DNA from 3 places in the Pseudomonas sp. S3_A09 genome. Region 1 is predicted to be linked to each of the others. Evidence: predicted binding sites of a transcription regulator. Region 1 holds the regulator's gene; each other region holds the start of a gene.
What was found. The regulator FliA, encoded in region 1, starts transcription of late flagellar genes. The targets are predictions, from matches to a motif close to CTAAAGTTTNNNNNNNNNNNGCCGNTAA.
Positions count from the first base shown of each region.

Region 2: a site for FliA is predicted at 2,343-2,370, ahead of AB4N92_RS17865 (flagellar protein MotY). Genes of this name have one in related genera too.
Region 3: a site for FliA is predicted at 1,821-1,848, ahead of AB4N92_RS26070 (methyl-accepting chemotaxis protein). Genes of this name have one in related genera too.

Region 1 covers NZ_CP162752.1:780,876-785,085, forward strand. Annotated here, with positions in the region: gene AB4N92_RS03715 (chemotaxis protein CheA) at 1-677, opposite strand, end outside; gene AB4N92_RS03720 (protein phosphatase CheZ) at 689-1,477, opposite strand; gene AB4N92_RS03725 (chemotaxis response regulator CheY) at 1,496-1,870, opposite strand; gene fliA (RNA polymerase sigma factor FliA) at 2,039-2,779, opposite strand; gene fleN (flagellar synthesis regulator FleN) at 2,776-3,609, opposite strand; gene flhF (flagellar biosynthesis protein FlhF) at 3,716-4,210, opposite strand, start outside.
Region 2 covers NZ_CP162752.1:3,846,207-3,850,416, forward strand. Annotated here, with positions in the region: gene AB4N92_RS17850 (peroxiredoxin) at 1-456, shown strand, start outside; gene rnt (ribonuclease T) at 563-1,234, opposite strand; gene pyrC (dihydroorotase) at 1,231-2,277, opposite strand; gene AB4N92_RS17865 (flagellar protein MotY) at 2,434-3,342, shown strand; gene AB4N92_RS17870 (argininosuccinate synthase) at 3,472-4,210, shown strand, end outside.
Region 3 covers NZ_CP162752.1:5,617,049-5,621,258, reverse strand. Annotated here, with positions in the region: gene AB4N92_RS26070 (methyl-accepting chemotaxis protein) at 1-1,645, opposite strand, end outside; partial or broken gene AB4N92_RS26065 (histone-like nucleoid-structuring protein, MvaT/MvaU family) at 1,983-2,356, opposite strand; gene AB4N92_RS26060 (DUF1444 family protein) at 2,582-3,799, opposite strand.

The DNA of each region.
Region 1 (4,210 bases):
TTGGCATTGGCGGTCGGTGCTGCCGGCGCTTCCGACACAGCGGCGGGTGTCACGGCGTCGGCCGCGAACTGGCCTTTGCCATGCAACTGGTCAAGCAGGGATTCGAACTCAGCGTCAGTGATGTCTTCGCTGGTTGGCGCGGCAACAGCCGCAGCCGGTGCTTCTGCCTCGGCCTTCACGGCACTGAGGGAGTTGAGCAACTGCTCGAATTCGCTGTCGGTCACATCCGGCTCGGCCTCAGCCACTGGCTCGGGTGCTGCTTCTGCTACCGGCGCAGCCGACAGGTCGGCGGGCTCCGCATAACGTGCCAGCGCAGCCAACAGTTCCGGAGTGGCCGCGGTGATCGGGGCACGTTCGCGGACTTCGCTGAACATGCCGTTGACCGCATCCAGTGCTTCGAGAATCACGTCCATCAATTCCGAATCAACGTGACGCTCACCCTTGCGCAGGATGTCGAACACGTTCTCGGCAATGTGGCAGCATTCCACCAGCTCATGGAGCTGGAGGAAGCCGGCGCCCCCTTTTACAGTGTGAAAACCGCGAAAAATTGCATTGAGCAGGTTCGCATCATCCGGTCGGCTTTCCAGCTCGACCAGTTGCTCGGACAACTGCTCTAAAATTTCGCCGGCCTCTACAAGGAAATCCTGAAGGATTTCTTCATCGGCGCCGAAGCTCATGTGGGTGCTCCTTAGAAGCCTAAACTGGATAACAGGTCATCAACATCATCTTGACCCGATACAACGTCTTCACGTTTATCGGCATGAATCTGCGGACCTTCACCCTTGGCGAGATGTTTTTTTGGATCTTTTTCCGAGAGGATCGCTTCGCGGTCATGTTCAATGCCGGCAAAACGGTCAACCTGGCCTGCCATAAGCACCAATTTGAGCAAGTTGCTTTCCACTTCGGTGACCAACTGGGTCACACGCTTGATCACCTGACCGGTGAGGTCCTGGTAATCCTGGGCGAGCAGAATGTCGTTGAGGTTGCTGGAAACCGTGCGGTTTTCCTGCTCGCTGCGTGACAAGAACCCTTCGACCCGACGCGCCAACTCACGAAACTCTTCAGCGCCGACTTCGCGGCGCATGAAACGGCCCCAGTCGTTGCTCAGGGCCTGGGCTTCGTTGGCCATACCGTTGACCAGAGGCGTGGCGTTTTCCACCAGGTCCATGGTGCGGTTGGCCGCTGCCTCAGTCAGCCTGACCACATAGGACAGGCGTTCGGTGGCATCAGTGATCTGCGAGATTTCCTCAGCCTGGGGCATGTGTGGGTCAATCTGGAAATTGACGATCGCACTGTGCAGCTCGCGTGTGAGCTTGCCCACTTCCTGGTACAGGCCGCGATCACGGGTCTGGTTGAGCTCATGGATCAACTGCACCGCGTCGCCGAACTGACCTTTTTCAAGGCTTTCGACCAACTGGTGAGCATGCTTTTTCAGGGTCGACTCGAAGTCGGCCTGCGATGATTCTTTATGCTCCATAGCTCCCCCGTGGCAGCATCAATGACCGATGCGGTCGAAGATTTTTTCAATCTTCTCTTTCAAGGCCAATGCAGTGAATGGCTTGACCACGTAACCGTTTACCCCAGCTTGGGCGGCTTCGATGATCTGCTCACGCTTGGCTTCGGCGGTCACCATCAGCACAGGCAGGCCGCGCAGCTTTTCGTCAGCACGTACGTGGCGCAGCAAGTCGATACCGGTCATGCCCGGCATGTTCCAGTCCGTTACCAGAAAGTCGATGCTCCCGCTGTTGAGGATCGGAATGGCCGTAATGCCGTCATCCGCCTCGACCGTGTTAGTGAACCCAAGGTCACGCAACAGGTTTTTTATGATCCGCCGCATCGTTGAGAAGTCATCAACGATGAGGATTTTCATGTTCTTGTCCAATTCGACCTCCAAGCAGTCTTAAACGCGCCCAGCACCTGGACGCGCCATTTCAATCAACAGGCATTACACAAAAAGGACTGCCGAGGGCACCACGGGTCGAACCCGCGAAGGCTGGTCGCCCTCACGGTCTCGTCTGCAGTGTCCCCACACTGCCTGTCAGCGCGCTCGCCACTCTCCCAAACGCCCCCGCAAGCGGGCTGCGCACTGGCTGTGCAACTGGCTGACCCGCGACTCGCTGACCCCCAGGACCTCACCGATTTCCTTGAGGTTCAGCTCTTCGTCGTAGTACAACGCCAACACCAGTCGCTCACGCTCCGGCAAATTGGCAATCGCGTCCGCCAACGCCCCCTGGAAACGCTCATCTTCCAGGTCACGCGATGGCTCCATATGAGCGCTCGCGCCGTCCTCGTGCAGCCCTTCGTGTTCGCCGTCCTGCAACAGGTCGTCGAAACTGAACAGGCGGCTGCCCAAGGTATCGTTCAAAATCCCGTAGTAATCGTCGAGACTCAATTGGAGTTCGGCCGCAACTTCGTGATCTTTAGCGTCGCGACCGGTTTTTGCTTCAATTGCGCGAATTGCGTCACTGACCATGCGCGTATTGCGATGCACCGAACGCGGCGCCCAGTCACCTTTACGCACCTCATCAAGCATCGCACCACGGATACGGATCCCCGCATACGTCTCGAAACTCGCGCCCTTGCTCGCGTCATATTTGGTCGACACTTCGAGCAGGCCGATCATGCCCGCCTGGATCAGGTCTTCGACCTGGACGCTGGCCGGCAGGCGTGCCAGCAGGTGGTAGGCAATGCGCTTGACCAAGGGCGCGTAGCGCTCGATCAACTCGCCCTGACTGTCACGGGCAGACCTCTTGTAAGCGTTGTAGCCAGTCGCTGTCATAGCACGGGTCCTGCGCTCGTCTGATGCACCAATCGCTCGACGAAAAACTCCAGATGCCCCCGTGGGTTGGCGGGCAACGGCCAGGTATCGACCTTCTGGGCAATAGCCTTGAACGCCAATGCGCACTTGGAACGAGGGAACGCTTCGTAGACTGCACGCTGCTTTTGCACAGCCTTGCGCACACACTCGTCGTAGGGCACTGCGCCGACGTATTGTAAGGCGACATCGAGGAAACGATCCGTGACCTTGGTCAACTTGGCGAACAGGTTGCGCCCTTCCTGCGGGCTCTGGGCCATGTTGGCCAAGACGCGGAAGCGGTTCATGCCGTAGTCACGGTTAAGCAGTTTGATCAGGGCGTAGGCGTCGGTGATCGAGGTGGGTTCGTCGCAGACCACCAGCAACACTTCCTGCGCGGCGCGCACGAAGCTGACCACGGACTCGCCGATCCCGGCGGCGGTGTCAATCACCAGCACGTCGAGGTTATCGCCGATATCACTGAACGCCTGGATGAGGCCGGCATGCTGCGCCGGGCTCAGGTGCACCATGCTCTGGGTGCCCGAGGCAGCCGGCACGATGCGGATGCCACCGGGGCCCTGCAGCAGCACATCGCGCAGCTCGCAGCGGCCCTCGATCACATCGGCAAGGGTATGTTTGGGCGTCAGCCCCAGCAGAACGTCGACGTTCGCCAGGCCCAGGTCAGCATCCAACAGCATGACGCGACGGCCAAGCTCTGCCAGGGCCAGGGACAAATTCACTGACACGTTAGTTTTCCCGACGCCACCTTTGCCGCCGGTCACCGCGATCACCTGTACGGGATGCATGCTGCCCATTTTATTTCTTTACCTTGTCTTGCTTAGACGCAGGCTACATGGCTTGGCCGCGTGAATCGCTTGCAGACCATCGATGTAGATACATTTCACGGTGTTCATCCTGCCCTCAACCGACCCGTTTTGCCGGGTTGTGATAAAGGTCGGCGAACATATCAGCCATCGCTTCCTCGCTAGGCTCTTCTTGCATTTGCACGCTGACTGCACGGCTGACCAACTGATGACGGCGCGGCAGATGCAGATCATCCGGGATCCGCGGCCCGTCGGTCAGGTAAGCGACCGGCAATTCATGACTGATGGCCAGGCTCAACACCTCGCCCAGGCTCGCGGTTTCGTCGAGCTTGGTGAGGATGCAACCGGCCAGGCCGCAGCGTTTGTAGCTGTGATACGCAGCGGTAAGAACCTGTTTCTGGCTGGTGGTTGCAAGCACCAGGTAGTTTTTCGATTTGATGCCACGTCCGGCCAGGCTTTCAAGCTGCATGCGCAATGCCGGGTCGCTGGCTTGCAGGCCGGCGGTATCGATCAATACCACGCGTTTGCGCAGCAGCGGGTCGAGGGCGTTGGCCAGGGACTGGCCCGGGTCGACGTGAGTCACCGATACATT
Region 2 (4,210 bases), 3.1 Mb from region 1:
GTCTGCCCTTCGGAGCTGATCGCTCTGGACCACCGCATGGACGATTTCAAGGCACGCAACGTTGAAGTGGTAGCGGTTTCCATCGACTCCCATTTCACCCACAACGCCTGGCGCAACACCGCCATCAATGATGGTGGCATCGGCAAAGTCAAATACACCATGGCTGCCGACATGAAGCACGACATCGCCAAGGCTTACGACGTTGAGTCCGAAGGCGGCGTAGCTTTCCGTGGCGCGTTCCTGATCGACGACAAGGGCGTTGTCCGCTCCCAGATCATCAACGACCTGCCACTGGGCCGTAACATGGAAGAGCTGATCCGCCTGGTTGACGCCCTGCAATTCCACGAAGAGCACGGCGAAGTCTGCCCAGCCAACTGGAAAAAAGGCGACAAAGGCATGAACGCTTCGCCAGAAGGCGTTGCCGCTTACCTGACCGAGAACGCTGGCAAGCTGTAAGCCTGGTTCGAGGTACAAAAAAACCGGCCTGAGAAGGCCGGTTTTTTTATGTGCGGGGTATGACCCGTGGTGAGCGGGGCAAGCTCGCTCACCACACGAGCTTTGCTCAGTCGTTGAAGTCTTCCCAGCCGCCCATGTCTTTCCAGCGGTTGACGATGCCGCAGAACAGCTCGGCGGTCTTCTCGGTGTCGTAGCGAGCCGAGTGGGCCTCACGGCCGTCAAAGTCGATACCGGCTGCCTGACAGGCTTTCGCCAGCACGGTCTGGCCATACGCCAGGCCGGCGAGGGTGGCCGTGTCGAAGCTGGAGAAGGGGTGGAACGGGTTGCGCTTCATGTCCAGCCGCGCCACGGCGGCGTTCAGGAAGCCCAGATCGAAGCTGCTGTTGTGGCCGACCAGGATCGCGCGTTTGCAGCCATTGGCTTTCAACGCCTTGCGCACGCCACGGAAGATGTCGGTCAGTGCCGCTTCTTCACTCACTGCCATGCGCAGTGGGTGATCGAGCTTGATGCCCGTAAATTCCAAAGCGGCGGCTTCGATATTCGCGCCTTCGAACGGCTCGACGCGGAAGAAGTGGGTGTGTTCCGGGAACACGAAACCCTGTTCATCCATGCCGATGGTGGTCGCGGCGATTTCCAGCAGTGCGTCGGTAGCGCAGTTGAAACCACCGGTTTCTACGTCGATGACAACCGGCAGATAGCCACGAAACCGCTCGGCCATCGGGTGACGGGAACCGCCACCGCTGTGCTCGTGTTCGTCGTCGTAATGGTCTTCACTCACTTGCTTTCCTCCAGCAGGCGCCAGCGCAGTGTTTCACCGGCGCGCAGCGGGATGACAGTCAGCTCGCCAAACGGCAGGCTGGCAGGGGCGGTCCAGTCTTCACGGACCAGGGTGATGCGGTCGGTGTTCGCCGGCAGACCGTAGAAACGCGGGCCGTTGAGGCTGGCGAAGCCTTCAAGCTTGTCCAGGGCGTTACGTTGTTCGAACGCTTCGGCGTACAACTCTATCGCTGCATAGGCGGTGTAGCAGCCGGCACAACCACACGCCGCTTCTTTGGCGTGCACGGCGTGAGGGGCGGAGTCGGTGCCGAGGAAGAACTTCGGATTGCCGCTCGTCGCCGCATCCAGCAAGGCCACCTGGTGGGTGTTGCGCTTGAGGATCGGCAAGCAATAGAAGTGCGGCCGAATCCCGCCCACCAGCATGTGGTTGCGGTTGTACAGCAGGTGATGCGCGGTGATGGTCGCGCCGACGTTGGCCGAGGCCTCGCTGACGAACTGCACGGCATCGGCAGTGGTGATGTGCTCGAACACCACCTTGAGGGTCGGGAACAACTCGACCACGCGGCGCATATGCTCGTCGATGAAGATCTTCTCGCGGTCGAACACGTCCACGTCGCCACGGGTGACTTCACCGTGGATCAGCAGCGGCATGCCGACTTCGGCCATGGCTTCGATCGCCGGCAGGATCTTGTCGATACTGGTCACGCCGGAGTCGGAGTTGGTGGTCGCGCCGGCCGGGTAGAGTTTGGCGGCGTGCACGAAACCGCTGGCCTTGGCCTCACGAATCTCTTCGGGCTGGGTGCGGTCGGTGAGGTAGAGCACCATCAACGGTTCGAAGCGGCTGCCGGCCGGTCGTGCAGCGAGGATACGCTGGCGATAGGCATCGGCTTGCTCGGCATTACGCACCGGAGGTACCAGGTTAGGCATGATGATGGCGCGGCCAAACGTGCGCGCTACATCGGCCACGGTGTGGGGTAACGCAGCACCATCGCGAAGATGAATATGCCAGTCGTCGGGACGCAGCAGGGTCAGGCGGTCGGACATTGGGGATTCCAGGCGGGTCAATCTGGTGGGAATGCTACCGGAAAAGACTCTATCAGGCACTCGCTATCAAGTTTTGCAGGATGCAACCGATAGCCTGGGGTATGCCTTATCGATGTATGACGCTTTGAAGTGTTGTAGAAACCAATGGAGCCTCCCGTGCGCCAGCAATATCTAGCCCTGCTCAGTGTGTTCGCCAGCCTCCCTGCAATGGCCCTCACGTTCCAGACGCGTCTGGAGAATATTGAGTGGAAGGTGGAAGGCGATCAGTTTGAGTGCCGACTGACCCAGCCGATCACCGATTTCGGTTCGGGTGAGTTCGTGCGCCGGGCCGGCGAGCAGGCGACGTTTCGTCTGAAAGCCTACAACGGCTCGCTGGGTGCCGGTTCGGCCACGTTGCTGGCGGCCGCTGCGCCGTGGCAGCCGGGGCGGGGTGATATCAACCTCGGCGCCGTACGTGCCGGCAGTGGCGACGTATTGTTCAACAGTTCCCAGGCCCAGGCCGGGCGTCTTTTCAACGGCTTGCTGGAAGGGCGCAGCCCGACCGTGCGGCACTATGGGCGTGAAGGTGGCTATTCGGAAATCCGCCTGCTGCCGGTCAAGTTCAACAAGGCCTACAACGATTACCAACTGTGTACCGCCAAGCTGTTGCCGATGAATTATGACCAGGTGAAACAGACCGAAGTCGGCTTCCCCGGTGGCGGGATCGAGCTGGACGCGGCCGCCAAGAAGAAACTCGACGTGATCCTCGCGTTCATGAAAGCCGACCCGACCGTCAACCATATCGAGTTGAACGGCCATTCGGACAACAGTGGCAACCGCCTCACCAATCGCGACGTCTCGCGCCGTCGCGGCCTGGCGGTCATGGACTACTTCAAGGCCAATGGAATCCAGGAATCGCAGATCACTCTGCGGTTCCACGGCGAAAGCTACCCACTGGCGCCCAACACCAATGCGGCCAACCGGGCACGCAACCGGCGCGTGAATATCCAGCTTGAACGCGTGGCAGCCCCCGAGAAACCGGCGCCTCAGGCCACCGGTCCCAGTAACGCCGCGCACACGTCATAAGGTGCGACCATCGGTCGCCCGCTCGACATAATCTGTCGCTTTATCTTCATTTGCTGTCGCGCCCCTGTAAATCCACGGTTTTGGTCGGTAGAATCGACGCCTTTCCGTACAACCCCGTGGAGTGATGGCATGGCCGACGTAAACAAGGTCGTTCTCGCGTATTCCGGCGGCCTGGACACTTCGGTGATCCTCAAGTGGCTGCAGGATACTTATAACTGTGAAGTGGTGACCTTCACCGCTGACCTGGGTCAGGGCGAAGAGGTCGAACCTGCACGTGCCAAGGCGCAAGCCATGGGCGTGAAAGAGATCTACATTGACGACCTGCGCGAAGAGTTCGTCCGCGATTTCGTTTTCCCGATGTTTCGCGCCAACACCGTCTACGAAGGCGAGTACCTGCTGGGTACCTCCATCGCACGTCCGCTGATCGCCAAGCGTCTGATCGAAATTGCCAACGAAACCGGCGCCGACGCCATTTCCCATGGCGCTACCGGCAAGGGCAACGACCAGGTACGTTTCGAACTGGGTGCCTATGCACTCAAGCCAGGCGTGAAAGTGATTGCCCCTTGGCGTGAATGGGACCTGCTGTCCCGTGAAAAGCTGATGGATTACGCTGAAAAGCATGCAATCCCGATCGAACGTCACGGCAAGAAGAAGTCCCCGTACTCGATGGACGCCAACCTGCTGCACATCTCCTATGAAGGCGGCGTGCTGGAAGACACCTGGACCGAGCACGAAGAAGACATGTGGAAGTGGACCGTCTCCCCGGAGAACGCGCCCGACAAGCCGCAATACCTGGAGCTGACCTACCGCAACGGCGACATCGTCGCGCTGGACGGCGTCGAGATGACCCCGGCCACCGTGCTGGCGA
Region 3 (4,210 bases), 1.3 Mb from region 1:
GAGCCTTCCCTAGAGTTTCCTGCATGGAAGTGGCGGCACGGTCGGAGCCGGATTGCAGATTGGCGATCATCTTCTGGATACTGACGGTGGAATCCTGAGTCTTTTTGGCCAGATTCCGCACCTCATCGGCGACCACGGCAAATCCACGACCCTGCTCACCGGCACGGGCAGCCTCAATGGCAGCGTTCAAAGCTAGCAGATTGGTTTGCTCTGCTACACCACGAATCACATCCAAAACCGAGGAGATGGAATAGCTTTCACCCTTGAGCTCCTCAATGATTCGGGATGTTTGTTCGGCCTGAACCTCAAGCCCTTTGATCAAGCTGATGGTGTTCTCGATTTCAGCCTTGCCCTGCATAGTGCTGGCATTAACGCGCTGCGACATCTCTGCGGCGTCGGTAGTGCTGCGCGCCACGTCTTTGACCGTGGCGCTCATCTCGCTGATGGCAGTGACCACCTGATCGGTGCCTTGACGCTGCTGGACGACGTTATTGCTAGTTTGCAGGGCCACAGCCGAAGACTGCTCGGCGGCGGTCGCGACCTGCGCCGTGGCACTCCCGATCTCACGGATCACTTCACCGATCTGTATGGCCATGTTATCCAGGTTACGCGAGATCTCGCCAAACTCGTCTCTGCCGGTGTAACGGGTTCTGGCAGTTAGGTCACGCGTGGATAGCGAAATAAGGGTGCGGTTCACGTCGACCACAGCGATTTTGATATTGCGAATAATCACCGAAGCGAGCCACAGCACCGCAATCAACATCAGAATGACGGTGGCTATTGCGACATACAGACTGCGCTGGGCATCGGTACGCGCGACATTGGCTAGGCTCACGACCGTCTGGCCCAGTTCAGCCTCGACCTGAGCCATCATGTCGATACGGCTGGTGGAAAGGTTGAACCAGTCTTCGGGTTTGATATTAAGCGGATCGCCTAGAGGCGTATCAAATCCGAGTTTTTGCAGGCGAGCTACATCGACGGATGCGGGCTGTTGTAGAACCGCATCCAGCTTATTTTTGAACACGGCAGGAGCCCAGCGTTGAAAGGCCTCGAAATAGCCGGAGAACTCGCCCATGTTGCGGCTGAAACGTGACAACAGCGGCGCATCAAAACGGTTTTGGTTGAATGCCAGGCCAAGCAGTACACGCTCTCGACCAGAGCGCTCTTTCATGTCTACGAACTGATTGAGTGAACTCAGCCCACGCAGGATTTCCGGATCCTCAATGCTGGTTTCCAGTGAGTAAGAGAAGCCGATCAAATTTTTGATAAGATCGGTGAATCGGGTGCCGGACTCGCCGTTATTGATTGCGAGCGTGTCCACCTGCTGACGCAGTCCGGCCAAACCATCAATTGCGCGCAGCATCTTGTCAGGCGCGATAAGACCCTCGGTCGATTGCGCATGCATCGCGCTCACCGCACGGTCGGTTTCTTGGCGTAAGACTTTCAACTTGTCCTGCATCGTCTTACCACCGCTGCCCAGAAACACGCCGCTTGCGCCGCGCTCACGCTGGATAGTGGTTACTACGTCACTGAGTTTCTGCGCGGTGCCGGTAGCGGTGACCGCTCGGTTCATCTCGCTCAGTGTCTCTCGTTTGTCAGCTACAAAAATCCCGGCGAAGACCAGAAAGCCCAACAGGGGAAACATCAAAATAAGCAGTAGCTTTGTACTCAAAGGAGCATTTCTAAGCATGGCAGGCCTCAGGGCTTGAAGATGTTGTTTAAAGCTATCCAAGGCGAACGTTCTATGAAGTCGACGTCTGATAGAGCCCAGGATGGTTCAGTAGTAGCCTGCCGTAGCCAGTTTTTTCTCCGTTCGGAATGTTTCGGCTGAAACCAGCAAAGCTTTACCTGTACCCGTGTATCGATAGGGGCCTAGGTACCGAGTAGGTGGGATCTTTAGCTAGTACGAAGCGTTGACATGGCAAAGCGGACTGCGAAAAAAAAGGCCCTCATTGAGGGCCTTTGCGTCTGCTAACTGTAATTCACTTCGAAAGCCAAGACTCTACGACATCCGAACCATGCTCATTTTTCCAGGCTTTAAGCAGCTTGTGATTACCACCTTTGGTCTCAACGATCTCGCCCGAATGCGGGTTTTTGTAAACTTTCAACGAACGTGCCTTCCGAGTACCCTTCTCTGCAGGCGCAGACAACGGAGCCGATTTGCCACGCTTAGCAGCCGTAGGATCAAGCAGATTGATTACGTCACGCAGGCTGTAGCCGTACTCAGCCAGCAGACCGCGTAGTTTGCTCTAAACTGCATCTCGGCCTGCAAGCCAGAATCGGATTTCATCGACTCAAGCGCAGCCAGTTGAGCAGCCAGATCTTGTTCGAGTTTGCGAAACTCGGTTCGCCACAGCCTGCCCGCGCACAGCGGCTCGCCAACTGAAGTAAGTCAGTCAGATCTTGCGGCCCGACTCAGTAGCGCTAGAGAAGCCACCAACCCCACATCGGTAAACTCCCAAATTTTCCCACCAGGATAAGCAATCAAAATGGGGAGTGTATCGTAATGATAAATTGCGACTGCTGCTTTGCCAGCTCAGCGATACCTCCATTGCAGTGCGCCAGAGTAGTAGAGCACTGATCACAAGGTAGTCAGGCGATTAAGCTGCTCAACCGAAGGAAATCCCAGTGTCCGATAGCGACGTGGATAGCCCGCTTCTGTAGCCAGCAGATCGCCAAGCTCGGATTCAAGTTCACTCCAGGAGACGGTTTTGACTGTCGCTTCCCCACCCTCAACAGGTTCAACCAACGCGACGCGATCTGTCTTGGGCAACAGCGTCAGCACACCTTTTGTCCAGGCGCTCATCGATACCGTCTGGTTTGGTTGGTCAGCCATTTGGAAGAGGTTGTAGGAGGCGACGAAGATGTCGATGCCCTTTTCCAGATTGAGCTTGTCGAGCAACTCTTTCTGATTGGCATAATTACTCTGCAGCAGCAAATGCTCCAGTGTAACCAACCGACTGCTGACCCCTTCATCATCACAGTTAAACGGTATGATATCGCGACCTTCGTAGGTGTAAATATCGGTAGAGACAGCACGCCCCCTTTCAAGAGCCTGGAAAGCAAGCTCTACCATCTGACGAATTCCCTGTTCGTCCTTGTCTCCAGTGACCATCAGGACGTCTCGACTGGGCACCATGAACACTGGCCGACCTTTAACTGGCACGCGCTGAAGGACATCTGGCAACAACACCCTGCTGGTGTCGTACCCATCCGCCCACTCCCCAGCGTATAGGCCTGGAATAATCTCCCCGAAGGCTTCGTTTGTCGTATCACGCAGGTTCTCGATGGAGATCTTTACCGCCTCTTCCATCGTCACACCCCAATGTGCTTCGGGGCCATTGGTAAGGGTGGCAGTGGACTCGGGCGAATCGACAGCAAGCAGAATAACGCAGTCTCGGCCCAAAGGCTGTGAAACATAATCGTACTGCTTGTCGCCATTTTTACGGGCGTGTTCCAGTCGAATTTCTTCAAGCATGGCAAGGTTGCGAATCACCGGACGCAGCTGTGCTTTGACATTATCAAACACAGTCTCGGTTTTTCTACCCGCCTCTAACAGCGTCGATACGTATCCGGTCAGAACGGCGGATTTCTGTGCTTTGTCTGCATTTTGATAGTCGCGAAAGGCATTATGGAGATTGAAGTACGATCCATCCCCATGGCGGATGCGGAACTCGTTCTTCTCAAAATTCAGATTCTCGCTGAATCCAGCTTTACGAGTCGAATCCATAAATTTTTTGGCAAATGCTTCATCAGTTAGCGGTCGATTGAAAAATTTGTCGAGCAGGGAAAAAAGCATGTACAGAATCCTTTTTGTCAGCAGGCAATTGTAAACAGCGGGAATTGGGCAGGCTTAAACTTGTTCAGCGCTTGGGACGGCTGCTCTCCATATCGACAGCTATCAGACGAAATTGACGTTACGTAGCGGAAAACGAGCAGCGCCAATCATGTGCCTGATTGTAGTGGATGCCCTCGCTCATCATTTCGTGTGTGAAGACGTGTTCGCCACGCCATAGGCATAGCTGGATATGCGTCCCGCCCAACCATATCTCATTGATTGATCTAAGGTCGGTGGTAGCCAGTTGATCGACGGTGATTGTCTTATCCATTGCGCTGCACCTTAACCATGAGTAGATACAGGTAGACTTACCGGCATAGCGGGTCGTTCCACGCGTTGGCAGTTCAACCGGGCTAATGGTGGTTAAGCACG